DNA from 2 places in the Sphingomonas benefaciens genome. Region 1 is predicted to be linked to the other one. Evidence: riboswitches for the same ligand, from Rfam matches in the RefSeq annotation. Region 1 holds a riboswitch; the other holds the start of a gene.
What was found. A riboswitch is a leader RNA that binds a small molecule or an ion and turns the genes downstream of it on or off. The one in region 1 is predicted to bind cobalamin.
Positions count from the first base shown of each region.

Region 2: it holds a riboswitch for cobalamin, as region 1 does, so the genes downstream of both, ACU5AX_RS11705 (TonB-dependent receptor plug domain-containing protein) here and ACU5AX_RS14780 (putative oxygenase MesX) in region 1, are expected to answer to the same signal.

Region 1 covers NZ_JBREIC010000004.1:291,511-300,189, reverse strand. The annotation lists gene ACU5AX_RS14785 (acyl-CoA thioesterase) at 337-1,098, opposite strand; cobalamin riboswitch at 1,202-1,400, opposite strand; cobalamin riboswitch at 1,516-1,740, shown strand; gene ACU5AX_RS14780 (putative oxygenase MesX) at 1,865-2,848, shown strand; gene ACU5AX_RS14775 (methionine synthase) at 2,877-3,914, shown strand; gene ACU5AX_RS14770 (TonB-dependent receptor) at 4,466-6,640, shown strand; gene ACU5AX_RS14765 (S9 family peptidase) at 6,919-8,679, shown strand, end outside.
Region 2 covers NZ_JBREIC010000003.1:112,076-120,754, reverse strand. The annotation lists gene ACU5AX_RS11705 (TonB-dependent receptor plug domain-containing protein) at 1-1,314, opposite strand, end outside; cobalamin riboswitch at 1,420-1,616, opposite strand; gene ACU5AX_RS11700 (TonB-dependent receptor) at 1,821-3,836, opposite strand; gene ACU5AX_RS11695 (glucose 1-dehydrogenase) at 4,006-4,863, shown strand; gene ACU5AX_RS11690 (hypothetical protein) at 4,925-5,185, shown strand; gene ACU5AX_RS11685 (ATP-binding protein) at 5,182-5,991, opposite strand; gene ACU5AX_RS11680 (tetratricopeptide repeat protein) at 6,024-8,012, opposite strand; gene prsR (PEP-CTERM-box response regulator transcription factor) at 8,005-8,679, opposite strand, start outside.

The DNA.
Region 1 (8,679 bases):
GGCGGCGACGGTGGACGATGGCCCGTCGATCGGCAGCAGGGCGGCGGGCGATGGTCGAATGAAAGGCCCCTCATCGGGCGGGATAAAGTTGACGGGGGGGGCGAAGCTATAACCCTGCGTGCGCGTGATGGGGGGCACCTCGCCACGGACGTGACTGGCTGCGCGCTCCCTATGCCACTCCCCGCCCAGCCAGCGAGCGGGTAGGCGACACCGGCGGGAGGCGGCTAGGCTCACGGAGATGATGGTATCAATGTCGTCTTCCGCTTTCGACTCCTGGCGCTGAGATGACGTGTCATTCTCTGTCCACGACCGGAATGCGAGCTGCCGTTCGGCACATCACGCCGCGTGCCACCGCTTCGCCCGGCCATGGTCATCGACTGACACCATCGTGAACGTCGCGGTGGCGGCATGCCGCGTTTCGCCGGTCAACAGATGTTCGGCGCGAAGCTCGACACCGATTTGTACCGAGCTTCGCCCGGTCATCTGCACCTTGGCCGCCAGCTCAACCATTTCTCCTTCGCGAATGGGGGAGCGGAAGTCGATACGGTCGGACGCGGCCATGACCATCACCGCCCGGGCATGGCGGGTGGATGCGATAAAGGCCGCCTTGCCCATCATGCGAAGCGCGTCCCCTCCGTACAACGTGCCATAGTGATTGGTTTGATTGGGAAAGATCATGTCGACCATCCGCAGCGGAACGGGCGGCTCTGGCGGTACCGGCGACGCGATCGGGGGCAGGGGATGGTCGATCCCGACCGCGACGAGCGTGAACCGACCGCGGGTGCAGACATGTCGTTGTCCCCAGACGGGCGCCTCCGCGACCAGTTCGACCTCGACGTCCAGCGACGTTCGTCCCACCCGGACGACCCGTCCCGTCACCTCGACCATATCGCCGACGCGGGCCGGGGCGGCAAAGTCGATCTTCTCTGACGACGCGGTGACGAATGTCGCGCGACCATGGCGCGACGCGGCCAGAAAGGCGACCTTGTCCATATGAGCCAAGGCGATGCCACCGAACAACGTACCATGGTGATTGGCGTCGCCGGGAAAGACCATGTCGATCAGTTGGATAGGGGGGCTGCGATCGTCTTGTGACATGCTGGTCCTCATCAAGCGCGAGGTCTTCCAGACGCCAGAGGCCGACGGGGAAGGGCCATTCCCCGCAGCGACGCAGCGGCCAGACCGGACACCCCGCCGGTGGTCGTTATGGCGTCGATCGGCAGGTCTCCTGGCTCACGGGTCATCATGGCAATCCCGGCCTTCCCAGCGCCGAAACGCCAGTGACACGCAAAGGGGATGGCCATTCGCCGCTTACAGTTGCGGGGGCAGCATCGGCATCGCACCGATTTCCCGTCTTAGCCTTCGGCCATTCGGCGAAGGAACCTCGACGCCCGGCGATCGCAGAAACCGGACTCCGGCGTCAAGCTTTGCCTTACCCACCCCACCCATTAAAACCGCGATGCATCAAGATATAAAGATATCTTTATATCAGGATTGACATGGCGGCGGAGTTGGTGTGGATAGGCCGTGTCGAGGTTCTCCATCCCAGGCATGGCGATGGAGCTAAGACGGGAAGCCGGTGGTGCCCTTGATGGGCAGAGTCCGGCGCTGCCCCCGCAACTGTAAGCGGCGAGTGGCGGCTCCATGACGTGTCACTGGGCTCTTGCAAAGAGCCTGGGAAGGCCGGAGCCGCTGCATTGACCCGTAAGCCAGGAGACCTGCCGATCGACGCCATAACGTTCCTCGGACGGGGGTTCCTCCGGTGGATCGCGCACGACGCCTCGACCAGTGGCTTCACGCCATCCGGGTCTGTCCACGCCCTGCGCGCTCTCGCCTGACCTCTGTCCGCAAAGCCAGGTGAGTCATGACGGACAGCGGGTTCACATTCACGATCGGCAGCATCCCCTTCGACGAGGAGTATCGCCCGGCCGATAATACGCGGATCACCACCAATTTCGCCAATCTCGCCCGCGGCGAGCGGCGGCGGGAAAATTTGCGCAACACGTTGGTGATGATCGACCGCCGCTTCAACGCGCTGATGCATTGGGACAATCCGACGGGCTATCGCTATGCGGTGGCGCTGACCATCCTCTCGGTCGCGCTGGCCTCCAGAGAGGGCGCGGGCGACGCGGCCTTTCCGCTGATCGAGATGCTGCACACCGCCGTCATCGACCGGACCAGCGGTATCCGCAGCGACGGCATGGTCGGTAACAATTTCTCCTCCTACATCCGCGATTACGACTTCAGCGTCGTGCTGCCGGATCATCTCAAGACCGGACAGGGCGGCGAGCCGGAGGGGTTCGGCGAGCTTCACGGCCGCCTCTTCCGGCGCTTCCTGCAATCGGACGTCTATCGCGACCGTTTTCGCAAGGCGCCGGTGATCTGCCTCAGCGTGTCGAGCAAGGAAGTCTATCACCGCACGGCGAATGTCCATCCGATCCTCGGCGTCGAATACCGGCACGACCAATCCTCGCTGACCGACCGCTATTTCGCGAAGATGGGCATGACGGTGCGCTATTTCATGCCGCCGCACAGCGTCGCGCCGCTCGCCTTCTATCATGTCGGCGATCTGGTCAGCGATTACAGCAATCTCGAACTCGCCAGCACAATCAGCACGATGGAGACGTTCCAGAAGATCTATCGGCCCGAGATCTACAACGCCAATTCGGTCGCGGCGGAGCGATACCAGCCGAGCCTGACCTATCAGGACTATTCGCTGACCCGCATCGTCTATGATCGCGAGGAGCGCAGCCGGCTCGCGGTCGAGCAGGGCCGCTTCGCCGAGGAGCATCTGATGCGCCCGCACGGCGCCGCGCTGCGGCGCTGGTCCGCCGACTGCGCCCTCTGATCCCCTTTCTCGCACAAGGTATTTTCCGATGACGACACTGTTGCCGACGACCACCGCGGGCAGCCTGCCCAAGCCCTCCTGGCTCGCCCAGCCCGAGACTTTGTGGTCGCCCTGGAAGCTGGCGGGCGCGGAACTGGTCGCGGGCAAGCGGGACGCGCTGCGGCTGGCGGTCGACGACCAGCGGCAGGCGGGCATCCATATCCTCGGCGATGGCGAGCAGACGCGCCAGCATTTCGTCACGACGTTCATCGAGCATCTCGATGGTGTCGATTTCGACCGACGCGAGACGGTGCGCATCCGCGACCGCTACGACGCCAGCGTGCCGACCGTGGTTGGTGCCGTCTCCCGCCCGCAATCGGTGTTTGTCGAGGATGCCCGCTTCCTGCGCGCGCAGACCGATCAGCTGATCAAATGGACCCTGCCGGGGCCGATGACGATGATCGACACGCTCTATGATGCGCACTATCGCAGCCGCGAGAAACTGGCGTGGGAATTCGCCTGTATCCTCAACACGGAAGCCCGTGAGCTGGCGGAGGCGGGCGTTGATATCATCCAGTTCGACGAGCCCGCCTTCAACGTCTTTTTCGACGAGGCCAACGATTGGGGCATTGCCACGCTGGAGCGCGCGGCGGAAGGGCTCAAGGCGGAAACCGCAGTCCACATCTGCTATGGCTATGGCATCAAGGCCAATAATGATTGGAAGAAGACGCTCGGATCAGAATGGCGGCAATATGAGCGGACCTTCCCGAACCTGCAGCGGTCCTCGATCGACATCATCTCACTGGAATGTCAAAACTCTCGCGTGCCGATGGACCTGATCGAACTGGTCCGCGGCAAGAAGGTGATGGTCGGCGCGATCGACGTCGCGACCGCCACGGTGGAGACGCCGGAACAGGTCGCTGACACGTTGCGCGGCGCGCTGCGCTTCGTCGATGCGAACAAGCTCTACCCCGCCACCAATTGCGGCATGGCCCCCCTGGCGCGCGACGTCGCTCAGGGCAAGCTGAGAGCGCTGGCGGCTGGTGCGCAGATCATCCGCCAGGAAATTCTCAGCGGAAGCAGCTGACCTCCTGCTTCATGCTGCGGCGGGCGTGGGTGATCCACCCACGTGACAACCGACGGGCCCGGGGGACGCTGGATGACGGCAGTGGTGACGTCCAGGCGGCGTCTCAGCGCCTGTTCGGCCGCTAATCGGCTCGCCGAGGCGGCATGAACCGCACGGCGGGCTCGGAGGCAGGATCAAGTAGAGCGGGCAATTGCGAGAGGGGTTGAGATGTGCTTGCGCGATACGCCGAGCTGGGCGCGTTGTTCGATTGTTCGAGTTGATGACTGTCGCATGAGCCGAAGGGAAGGGATTGCTATTCAATAGCTATTGAAACGCGAGCCTCAGCAAATACAGAGCGGGATGGTGCAGCCTGACTATGTCGGTTGATTGTCGGCTATGCTTACAAGCACCCCGATTTGGCCGCATCACGTTTGGAGGGGCTGTCGGAGGATCATGACGGATCGATAAAAAATCTGTCATCAATTGGCCTACGGCTTGTCAGCGGGCGAGATCGCGGCGCAAAGCAAGCCGACGCCAGCCTGGCGTTACGTTGTAACATCGCGAGTTGTGCCATGCGTCTGTCAATTCTGCTCAGCTGTGTCGCTGCAGCCCCGCTAGCCCTGTCGTCCGGCCAGGCGATCGCGCAGACACGCAGCGTCGCTCCCGATGCGCAGGCCAACGGCGATACTTCGTCCAGCCCCGGTGCAACCACGGCGGCCAGCCCACCACAGCGTGGCGATATCGTCATCACTGCACAGCGACTCGATGCCGCGCGCGAGCATATCCAGCCAAGCCTCGGCGCGTCGAACTACGAAATCACCAGCGACACGATCAAGGCGCTTCCCGGCGGGGAGAACCAGCAATTCAATCAGATTCTGCTGCAGGCGCCGGGCGTGGTGCAGGACGGTTTTGGTCAGTTTCACGTCCGCGACGATCATAACGGTCTGCAATATCGCATCAACGGCACCGTCCTTCCCGAAGGACTGGCGGTGTTCGGTCAGACGCTGTCGCCGCGGCTCGTCGACAAGGTGAACATCCTGACCGGGGCGCTCCCCGCGCAATATGGGCTGCGCACCGCCGGCATCATCGATATCACCACGAAGAGCGGCCTGTTCCAGAATGGCGGCACCGCGTCCATTTATGGGGGCAGCCACGATACGTGGCAGCCCAGCGTCACCTATGGTGGTTCGACCGGCAGCACCAACTACTTCGTATCGGGCGATTATCGCCACAGCGGCCTCGGGATCGAGAGCGTCGATGGACGCTCCAATCCGGTGCATGACGACACCGATCAATATCAGGGCTTCGCCTATCTCGATCACATCCTCGATGCGAACAATCGGGTGTCATTCGTCGGCGGCTATTCGAACCAGTGGTTCCAGATTCCCGATCCGGTCGGCCAGCAGCCCGACGGCACCTGGACCGTCAACGGCCAGTCGAACTTCCCGAGCGAGAATCTGCGGGAAACCCAGTTGGAGGAGACCGGGTTCGGCCAGCTCGCCTTTCTGCACGATGCCGAGCCGCTGACGGTCCAAGCATCGCTGTTCGCGCGTTACTCCTCGCTGCGCTACCGCCCCGACATGCTCGGCGAACTGCTCTACAACGGGCAGGCGCAGCAGGCTTATAAGCAGGACTTCGCGATCGGCGGGCAGGTCGATGCGGTCTACCACATCGGCATCGCGCATACGCTGCGCAGCGGCCTGCTGGTCAGCCGCGATCGGTCGACCAGCGATACGAGCACCAGCGTCTTTCCGGTCGATGCGAACGGCGAGCAGGCGGGCCAACCGATCGTCATCGGCGACCGCGGAGGCAAGACCGCGACCAGCGTCAGCGCCTATGTGCAGGACGAGTGGAAGCTCGCCCCGACGCTGACCTTCAATTACGGCGCGCGCTACGATCTCTACAACGGCTATCGTCGCGAGGGTCAGTTGTCGCCGCGCGCCAATCTGGTCTGGCAGCCGAACAGGGCCTATACCGTCCACGCCGGCTATTCCCGCTATTTCGTGCCGCCCCCATTCGAGCTGGTCGCCGACACCAGCATCGCCAAATTCATCGGCACCAGAGCCTATCCCGCCGTCACCGACGATACCGTACCGTTCGCTGAGCGGCAGGATTATTTCGACGTCGGCTTCCAGGCCAAGGCAGGCCGCTATTTCACCTATGGTGTCGACGCTTATTACCGCATCTCGCGCAACCTGATCGACGAGGGGCAATTTGGTGCGCCGATCATCCTGACGCCGTTCAATTACCGCCAGGGGCGTATCGGCGGGATCGAGGCGAATGCGAGTTACGCGCGGAGCGGCTTCCTTGCCTATGCCAATTTCGCGGCGGCCAAGGCCAAGGGGCGCGACATCGTCTCCAGCCAGTTCAGCTTCTCATCCGATGATCTCGCCTATATCGCCAACCGGTACATCTACCTCGATCATGATCAGACATTCACCGGATCGGCCGGCCTGTCCTATACCTTCGGTGCCAACAAGTTCGGCGGCAGCATGATCTACGGGTCGGGTCTGCGCCGCGACGACGACGTCAACAACGTGCCGAATGGCGCGAAGCTGGCGCCCTATGCCCAGTTCAATCTGACCGCCAGCCGGCATCTCGCTGGGCCGAACCTCGACGTGCGTGTCGACGTCATCAACCTGCTCGACCATGTCTACGAAATCCGCGACGGCACCGGGGTCGGCGTCGGCGCGCCGCAATTCGGGCCGCGCCGCGGATTCTTCGTCGGCCCGTCGAAAGCGTTCTGAGCGACTTGTCTGGCGTATGAGCCGGCCGGCAGGCGGCAGTATCCCATTGTCCGCCTCGGTCACTTGCCGAAGCGACGTCACGGCTTTTCGGGAAGGGGCAAGCTATTGTGATCGGGGCCGCGGTCTGCATAATGACCGCTATCCTGTCCTGCTGTGACGGGGATGCGTGTGGAGCAGCGACGGGATCGACGAGCCCGCGTCCACGCCGTCCGCGTCGCGTCAGATTGCCTTCAGAAAGCTCCTCGATGCGCGCGACCGCCTGCTTACTTTGGGTTTCCATGATCGCCGTTCCGGCGGCGGCGCAACAGCGACCTTCGGTGACGGCCGCGGATTACACCCGCGCCAACCGCCAGCTGATCCCCTGGACCGCGCCTTTGGTCGATCACGCGGTGCGTTCGGCGCATTGGATCGATGCGACGCGCTTCTGGTATCAGGACATCAGCAACGGCGTGCCGACGATCATGCTGGGCGACGCGGCCAAGGGCACCAAGGCACCGGCGTTCGACACCGTCCCGCTGCTCGCATCGCTCAACGCGGCCGGGCTGAAGGAGCGCGACGCGACGAAGCTGGCCTTCGAGAATCTGGAGCCGAACGGTACGAAGAACAGCGCGATCGTCAGCATCGCGGGCGATCGCTACGACTGCGCGCTGGCGAAGCCTTATGCGTGCACGAAGCTGCCGCCGCTGCACGCCGGGCAGATCGCCGGTTATCTCGCGCAACGTGGTCAGGTGGCGGCGGTGCTGTCCCCGGACGGCAAGCGGGCGGTCTTCCTGCGCGACTGGAATCTGTGGGTCCGCGACGTCGCCAGCGGGGCGGAGCGCCAGCTGACGCGCGATGGCGTCAAGGACTTCGGCTATGCGACGGACAATGCCGGCTGGAAGCATTCGGACCAGCCGATCGTCATCTGGTCGCCGGATTCGAAGAAGGTCGCGACCTTCCAGCAGGATCAGCGCGGGGTCGCCGACTTTTCGATAACGACGACGCAAGTCGGTCACTCCCGCGTCGACACATGGAAATATCCATTCGTCGGGGATAAGGAGATCATCCACATCCAGCGCGTCATCGTCGACACGGACGATGGCCATGTCGTCCGCCTGAAGATGTCGCCGGACCTGCATCGCTCGTCGTTGTGCGACGACGTGGTCTGCGGCGCCGGTCCGCAGGACATGCAATGGGCGAAGGACAGCCGCACTCTCGCGTTCGTGTCGACGTCACGCGACCACAAGGTAGAGACGATGCGCATCGCCGATGCGACCACCGGCGCGGTCCGCGACGTCTTCGCCGAAACCGTGCCGACTTGGTTCGACAGCGGGTATAACGACGAAGGCATCAACTGGCGCTACCTGTCGGAGCGCGGCGAGATCCTGTGGTGGTCGCAGCGCGACGACTGGGGCCATTACTATCTGTACAATGCCGGCACCGGCAAGCTGGTCCGGCAGGTGACGCAGGGACGCTGGAACGTGGACCATCCGGTCTACATCGACGAGCGCAGCGGCCGGATGCTGATCGCCGGTATCGGCCGCGAGCCGGGCGTCGATCCCTATTATCGCAGCATCTACGCGATCGACCTGAATGGCGCCGCGCCGAAGCTGCTGACGCCCGAGAAGCAGGATCATATCGCGATCCCGTCGAGCGACGGGCGGTTTTTCGTCGACATCTATTCGACGCCGCAGGAGCCGCAGACGGCGGTGCTGCGCCGCGCGGACGGCACGATCGTCCAGCAACTGGCGAAGGGCGACGTGACGCGGTTGCGCGCGGCGGGCTGGCAGCCGCCGGAGAACATCGCCGTCCAATGCGCCGACGGCAAGACGCTGTGCTACGGCCTGCTCTTCAAACCGGCGGGGCTCGATCCGCAGCGAAAATATCCGGTCATCGATTATATCTATCCGGGGCCGTTCACCGGCACGATCTCCTCCCGCCAATTCTCGCCGTCGATGGGTGACGCCAATGCACTGGCGCAGCTCGGCTTCGCCGTGGTGGAGATCGATGCGCTGGGGACGCCACGCCGCACCAAGGCCTTCCAGGATTACTACTACCGC
Region 2 (8,679 bases), on a different contig from region 1:
GTTCTTGGCGGTTTCGGGATCGAGGCGGGTGTTCCCGTAATCGCTGTATAGCTGGTACAGGGTCGGCGCCTTGAACCCTTCGCCGTAGCTGGCGCGCAGCGTCGTGGCGGAGGCGAGCGCCAGGGCGGCGTCGGCGCCGAAGGTGGTGTGGTTGCCGAACGTGTCGTGGTCGTCGTTGCGCACGCCGCCGGTGATGGTCAGCGGCCGGATCGGCTTGACGATCAGTTCGCCATAGACGCTGGTGACGCCGACCGAGCGGCGCAGACTCGCATCGCGATAGCGGCTGTCCTCATGCTCGACGCCGCCGACGACCCGCACCTGGTCGATCGGCTGAAAATCGCCCTGATATTCGTAGCGTTCCGACCGGCCGCGGAACGGCGACGGGGTCGCGCCTGCTCCCGCATAAGTATCGCGGTTGATGTCGGCGATGGTGAAGGCGACGCGGTTGCGGAAGTTGACGAAGTTCGCGTGTAGACCGGCATAGCCGTACAATTCCTGCGCGGTCGAATAGCTGGGATCGTCGGCCAGCACGTAGTTCGGCGCGGGATAGCCGTCGGTCTCGGTCTTGCTGTCCGCCCAATAGCCGCGCAGGTCGAGGCCGATGCCGTCGGTGAAGTCGATGCCAAGCCGTGCCGTCGCGCCATATTGGCGATAGCCGTCGCGCTCGCTGCCGTCGGCGGCGGCGGAGATGCCGTCGCTGCGCAGATAGCCGCCGGTCAGCGCGCCGGACACCGGGCCGCTGCGCCCCGACACGCCGCCTTGCGCGAAGACGCTGTCGGCATAGCCATATTCGACGCCGGCGCGGGCCTTCAGCCGTTCGGTCGGCGTTTCGGTGATGACGTTGACGACGCCGCCGATCGCCTGGCTGCCCCAGGGCACCGAATTCGGACCGCGCAGCACCTCGACGCGCTCGACGCTCGCCGCCAGCAGGTTGGCGAAGTCGAAGCCGCCGCCCGGCGACGAAGGATCGTTGACCCGCACGCCGTCGATCACGACCAGCGTCTGCTCCGCCTCCGCGCCGCGCAGGCGTACGCCGGTGAAGCCGCCCAGGCTGCCGTTGCGGGTGACGGTGACGCCGGGCGTGGTCGACAAGAGGTCGGCGACCGACACGGTCTGGCGGCGGTCGATCTCTTCGCGCGTCACGACGGTGACCGCCTGGCCGACCTCGCTCGCCGCCTGTTCGACGCGGGCGGCGGTGACGATGACGTCGTCGGAACGGTCCTCGGCGGGAGCGATCTGCGCCGCGGCGGGCGACAGGCAGGCGGCGGCGAGCGCCAGCACGCCGGCGGCGGAAAGGTAGCGGGTCACGGTCATTCTATCGTCCATCCTTCGTGACCGCGGGCGACCATTCGCCCACGGCGGATGTCGTTCGCTCACGAAGGTCCCCCCTTCGGCTGTCCGGCACACCCCGTCCGCACAGTGGATCGACGGTGAAAGGCAGGTCTCCTGGCTTCCGGGTCGTCGCTGGTTCCTCCACCTTCCCGGGCCGGAGCCCAGTGGCATCACGGAGGACCGCTATCCGGTCACAGTTGCGGGGGCAGCGCCGGGCTCGCGACAAGGCTCACCGGACTTCCCTTTTGACCCCGTTGCCGGGGACCCTTCACGGTCCGGGCCTTTAGGCGGGGGTGCAGAAGGCGTCAATGCGGGCGGAGCGGTCGCGAGTCTTGACAGATTTGACGCCTGGATGATGCGTCGCCGGCTTTCCCGACGAACGATTGTTGCTTGCACGTCAGCGATGAGAAAGAGCGCCGTGAACGTTACGTGGGTCGTACCCTTGTAGGACAGCACTTTTTTCGGCCCCTCCCCTGAAGGGGAGGGAGTTATCGGAGTTTGGCGCGGAGTCCGATCCACAGCGTCCGCGGCGTGGCGCGTTCGACGATGGTGCCGCTGCTGATGCCGGACTCCACCCGTTCGTCGAACAGATTCTCGCCTCGCGCCTCCAGCGTTAGCCCGGCGACCAGCGGCAGCGCGGCGAAGGCGTCGAGCGTCGTCGCGGGCGCGAGGCTGCGGCTGTTCTGGTCGTCGTCGAACTGGCGGGCGACGTGACGCAGCGTCGTTGACAGCGCCCAGGCGCGGCGTTGCCAGCCGAGCGTCGCCGACACGGTGTCGCGCGGCGTCTGCGCCGGCCGCAGGCCGTCGAGCGCGACCGCGGCGCCGCTCGCCTCGATGCGGGCATCGACATGGCTCCATGAGGCGCGGATGCCGACCGGGCCGGGCGCATAGGCGGCATCGACCTCCACGCCGGTGGAGCGGATCGCATCCAAGTTGCGGCGGACGCGGGAGGCGCTCGTCGCGGTGGAGGACAGGGTGACGTTGGCGATCGCATCCGCCAGCCGGTTGTGGAAGACGGTGGCGGCGAGGCTGGCGCCGCGCAACGGGATCAGCGTCACCCCCGCCTCGATCCCGGTCAGCCGTTCCGGATCGAGCGCGGCATTGGCGGCGGTGACGTCGTTGCCGACGCGGAACGGGCGATAGAGCTCGTTGAGCGTCGGCAAGCGCCAGCCGCGATAGGCGGCGGTGCGCAGCGTCACGCCGGTGACCGGCCGCCAGGCCGCGCCCGCGCGGCCGGTAAATTCCGTCCCCGACCGGTCGGCAAAGCGGTTGTCGGTCAGTGCCGCACCGCCGGCGAGCGGCGCTTCGGTCAGATACCCGCCGCGGATCGTCCAGCGGTCGACGCGCGCCGCCCCGGTCAGCGTCAGCGCGCCCAGATCGGCGCTGCCGTCGGCGAACAGCCCGCCGGTCAGCGTCTCACCGCCCGCCTGACGACGGCGGGTCGGCGCGCCGGCGGCATAGCTGAACAGCTCCTGCGTCCGGCCGGACACGTCGCGCAGGTCGGCACCGAGGCGCAGGTCGACGTTGGCGGCGACCGGCGGCTGCACCTCCAGCCGCGCGCCGAGGCCGGTGGCGGGCGTGTTGTACTGGTTCAGCGTCTGGGTCGCACTGGTCCGCGCGGCGTTGATGCTGGCGAAGCTGGAGGCGAAGGCGCGCGTCTGCAGATAGGCGAGCGCCGACCAGCCCCAACGGCCGCGGCCGACGAGGCGCAGACTGGCGTCCGCCCCCTGCGAGCGGTTGGCGGTGAAGTCGGTGCCGCGGTCGCGGCTGTCGGTGAAGGCGGCGACATTGGCCTGGAGCTCGGTGGCAGGCGCCAGGCGGACGACCGTACGCAACGCAGCCGAGGCCTGTTCATAGGGGGCGGGCCGGTCGACCGGGCCGCGGCTTTCCGGCACGGTAGGCGTGAAGCCGTCGCCGCGTGCATAGGCACCGGACAGGGTGGCGAAACCGGCGTCGCGGACCAGCGCCGCCGACCCTTGCGCTTCGATCGAATCCCGGCTGCCGTAGAACAGGCTGGCTTCCAGCGGGGCGAGCTGGTCGGGCGTGGCGCTGTCGAGCTCGACCGTGCCGGCGAGCGCGCCGGGGCCGAAATAGCCGCTGCCGCCGCCACGGGTGACGCGGATGCGGCCGAGCCGGCCGGTGGCGTAAGCGGGGAAGGCGACCCAGCCGCCGAACGGATCGGCCTGCGGGACGCCGTCGAGCACCAGCAAGGCGCGGCTCGACGCATTGCCGCCGATGCCGCGCAGCGACAGGCCCTGGCTGGTCGGATTGGCGCTGCGCGAGTCGGAGCGGCGGAACTGCTGCAGCCCGGCGACATCCGCGAGCACGCTTTCCAGGCGCTGGCTGGCGTTGGCCTGCAGCCGGTCGCGGTCGATGGTGACGATGTCGAGTGCCCGGTCTCCGGGGGAGTCGGTCAGGCCACGCCCGGTGACGACGATGTCGGGGCCGGTCTGGGCGGACGCCAGGGCGGGCGCGGCGGCCGCGGCAAGCAAGAGAAAACGCATCGCGGGCGTGCAGAGGGGAAAACCCGTGCGATTGCAACCGCCTGCGTTGGGATCACCTGATCACCTTGCCGCTCGCGGGGAGGATAAGGAAAATGGCTCACCTCGATCAATCCGGTCGGAACGGCAGCGGCGGCCATGCGGTTCGGCCCCATTCACGGGAGCCTTAGCGATGACCGACTACCCCATTCCGCCCTATCCCGAGCAGCAGCAGCCGATCCCCGGCCGCACCGATGCGATGGACCCGCGCCCCGATCATGGCGAGGACAGCTATGTCGGCAGCGGCCTGCTCGACGGACGCGCGGCGATCGTCACGGGCGGCGACAGCGGCATCGGCCGCGCCGTCGCCCTCGCCTTCGCGCGCGAGGGTGCCGACGTGCTGATCGCCTATCTCGACGAACAGGACGATGCCGAGGAGACCCGCCGACTGGTCGAGGACGCCGGCCGTCGCGCGGTGCTGGTGCCGGGTGACCTGTCCGATCCCGACCATGCCCGCGCCGTCGTGGCCAAGGCGGCGGAAGCGTTCGGGCGGATCGACGTGCTCGTCAACAATGCGGCGCACCAGCAGACGTTCGAGGCGCTGGAGGACATCAGCGACGGCGAGTGGCAGCGCACCTTCGCGACCAACATCCACGCGATGTTCTACCTCGCCAAGGCGGCGGTGGCGCACATGCGCGAGGGCTCGTCGATCATCAACACGACCTCGATCAATGCCGACAAGCCCAAGCAGACGCTGCTCGCCTATGCGACCACCAAGGGGGCGATCCACAATTTCACCGCCGGGCTCGCCCAGATGCTCGCCGAGCGAAAGATCCGCGTGAACGCGGTTGCGCCGGGCCCGGTGTGGACGCCGCTGATCCCCTCGACCATGCCCGCCGACCAGGTGAAGAGCTTCGGCCAGGAGACGCCGCTGGGCCGTGCCGCGCAGCCGGCGGAACTGGCCCCGGCCTATGTCTATCTCGCCAGCGACCGGGCCAGCTATGTGACCGGTGCGACGATCCCGGTGACGGGGGGCACGCCGTTCCTGTAAGCGGAACGAACGGGCCGTGCGGTGCGCTTGACGGGGGATCGACCGCTACGGGAGCCGACGCATGGCCCGCGCCACCCTGACCGCCGAAGCGCTGCGCGACGAGCTCAACCAGGCGGCATTGCGCCTGTCGCTGGACAGCGAGGGCGCCAAGATCGACTTCATGCTGCCGACGCTCGCCGACAGCGGCGGCGGCGCGGCGGACCATAATTGGGATGTACAGGCCTATTGCCCCGAGGGGCTGGACGACATCGCCCGGCGCGCGGTCGAACAGGTCGCGGCGGCCTGGGACCTCGACCCGCGCGGCGGCGGCGACGAGAGTTAAAGCGCGACCCTGGCGCGGCCGGCGATCTCGACGACATATTGCCAGGCGACGCGGCCCGACCGGCTGCCGCGGCGGGTCGCCCATTGCACCGCCTCGGCAGGATCGAACGGCAGGCCGTAATGGTCGGCATAGCCGCGCACGATCGCCAGATAGCCGTCCTGATCGACGACGTGGAAGCCGAGGCTGAGCCCGAAGCGGTCGGCGAGCGCCAGCTGGTCGTCGACCGAATCGCGCGGATTTATCGCGCTCGCCTGTTCGGACATGTCGCGGGTGACGAGGTGGCGCCGGTTGGAGGTGACGACCAGCCGGGCATTGGCGGGCCGTGCCTCCGCCCCGCCCTCGAGCAGCGAGCGGAGCGCGCGCGCCTCCGCCGCGGCGTCGAAACCGATGTCGTCGAGGAAGATCGCAAAGGCGCGCGGGACGGCGGCGATCGCGTCGAACAGCGCCGGCAGGCTGGCGAGCCGGTCGGCGGCGACCTCGACCAGGGCGAGCGCGCCGCCCGCCGCCTGCACGTCGCCGACCGCGGCCTTGACCAAAGCCGACTTGCCGGTGCCGCGCGCGCCCCACAGCAACGTGTCCTGTGCCGCCGCGCCGGCGGCGAGCCGGGCGAGATTGTCGCGCAGTGCGGTCTTCTGCGCCTCCACCCCGTGCAGCATCGTCAGCGGCAGCGGTGCGAAGGCGCGCGCCGCGACCAGTGCGCCTTCCCGCCAGACATAGGCGGGATGCGCGCGCGGATCGGCGTCGGCCGGCGGCGGCGGCGCGAGCCGTTCGAGCGCGGCGGCGATGCGGTCGAGGGGGTCGGTCATCGGCCCCGCTGTAGGCGCTGGCCGCCGGTGCCTCAACGCAGGATCGCGGCGGCATGGCCGGCGATGACGGAATCGCGCGGGGCGAGCGCCCGTGCCTTGACCGCAAGCTGGCGGGCGGCGCCGAGATCGCCGGCGGCGGCGAGTGCGACGGCATAGGCATCGGCGGCGACCGGGCTCAACGGCGCCAGCGCATAGGCCGCGCGGCCGTAGACGCGGGCGATGTCGCCGTCGTCGGCGCCGGCATAGGCCTGGGCGAGTTCGGCGAGCAGGGCGGCGTCGCGGTTGCCGGCGAGGCGGCGGACCGCCTCCAGCGTCTCGATCGCGGCGTCGCCGTGGCCGGCGAGCCGCTGCCAATGGCCGAGCAGCATCAGCCCGGCGATGTTCTGCGGGTTCTGCTGGAGGAACAGCGACAGCGCCGCAGCGGCGTCGCGCGGGCGGCCGGCCCGCCCCCAGGCATCGACCAGGCGCAGCATCGTCGGCTCGTCATAGGCGAGATCGGCGGCGCGGGCGTAAACCGCGGCCGCTTCGGCGAAGCGGCCGGACGCGACCAGCGCATCGCCGAGCGCGAGCAGCGGCGCAGGTGCGCCGGGGGCGCGGACGACGAGGGTGCGGGCCTGCTGCACCGCCCCGGCGGCATCGCCGGCGGTCAGCTGCGCGCGGATGACGCCCAGCCAGTAATTGGGATCGTCGGGTGCGTCCGCGGCATCGGCGAGCCGCGCGGCGACGCCGTCGTCGCTGGCGAACACCGTCGCGGCGGTGCGGCCGCCCGATGCGGCGCGGTCGAGCAATTGCGCGGCGGTGGCCCGATCGCCCGTCCGTTCATAGGCGCGGGCGGCGACGGTCAGCGCATAGGTGTCGGCATCGCCGCGCGCGATCAGCGGCGCCAGCATGGCGATGGCGGCGGGCGCATCGCCCGAGCGGAGCAGGGCCGCGGCGAGCAGGCGGCGGGCGGGCAGGTTCATCGGCTGGTCGGCGACGAGCTGGCGCCAGCTGTCGATCGCCCGTTCCCAGCCGCCACCGGCATAATCGAGCGCGCCGCCCACCAGGGTCGCGCCGGGCAGACCGGCGATCGCCGGGCCGGCCCGCTGGAGCAGATCGCGCGCCACTTCGCCGCGGCCGGCGCGGGCGGCGAGCACCGCCTGAAGGTACAGCGCCTGGGGACTGTTCGGCCGGGCGGCGAGCGCGCGCCGGGTCGCCGCCAGCATGTCGCGGTTGCGGCCGACCTCGCTCAGGGTCGCGGCATATTCGATCAGCGCGGGATGGAAATAGGCGTCGCGGCGCAGCGCCGCCTCGAACCAGGGCAAAGCGGCGATCAGGCCGTAACGGCTGCGCGTCAGTTCGCCCGACAGGGTCAGCACGACCGGGTCGCCGGGGCGCAGCCGCAGGGCGCGGGCGATCGCGTCGCTCGCCGCGGCGATCTCGCCGGCGTCGAGGCGGATCCGGCCAAGATCGGCCCAGGCCTCGCCATCCGTGTCGTCGCGGGCGAGCTGCGCGGCGAGCAGGCGGACGCCCTGTCCCGCGTCACCCTGCACCGCCAGCGCGCGGGCGCGGCTGCGTACCGCGAGCCTCTCGTCGGGCGCGGCGCCGGCGGCGTCGATCGCCCCCTGCGCATCGCCCTGCAGCAGCCGCGCCGCGGCGAGGCGGCCGGCGAGCGTATTGGCGGGCAGGCCGGCGGTACGGGCGCGGCTGATTACACCCTCCGCCGCCGGACCGTCGCCGAGGTGGAGGTAGCTGTCGGCGAGCAGCATTTGTGCCGCCGCCTCGCGCGGACTGATGGCGATCACGGTCAGCGCATGGTTGCGCGCCGCGCTGTAATTGCCGAGCGCATAGGCGCGGCGCGCGTCGGCCAGCGCCGCAGCCGGATCGACCCGGCGATGCGGGCGCAGCGCCAAGGCGGCGATGGCGACGGCCAAGGCGACCAGAATGGCGATGGCTATCAGCCGCACGCCCGCCAGCCGCGGCAGCGCGATGCGCCGCCGCGTCCGTCGCGGCCGCAGCATCGGATAGACGGCGTCAGGCATGCAGATCGTAGCTCTTGAGCAGGTCGTAGAGCGTCGGGCGGCTGATCCCGAGCAGGCGCGACGCACCCGAAATATTCCCCTCCGCCTGGGTCAGGGCGATGCGGATCGCGCGCCGATCCGCCGCCTCGCGCGCGTGGCGCAGGTTGAGCGGCAAGGTATCGCCGTCATCCTCGCCAGCACGATCATCGAGGTCGAGGTCTGCGGCGGTCACCTGCTTGCCGTCGGTCATGATGACGGCGCGCTTGATCCGGTTCTCCAGCTCGCGGACGTTGCCGGGCCAGGGCCAGGCGGCGATCGCCGCGACCGCATCGGGCGCGAGGCCGGTCACCGCCAGCTTCATCGCTGCGGCATGATGGCGGACGAAGTGGCGCGCCAGTAGCACCGCGTCGCCCGGCCGCTCGCCGAGCGCGGGGATGCGCACGATGATCTCCGCCAGCCGATAATAGAGATCCTCGCGGAAGCTGCCGTCGGCGACCATCGCGTCGAGGTCGCGGTGCGTCGCGCAGACGATGCGCGTGTCGACCGCAATGGCCTTGCGCCCGCCGATCCGCTCGATCGTCCGTTCCTGCAGGAAGCGCAGCAGCTTGACCTGCAACGCCAGCGGCACGTCGCCGATCTCGTCGAGGAACAGGGTGCCGCCCGCCGCGGTCTCGATCTTGCCCGGCGT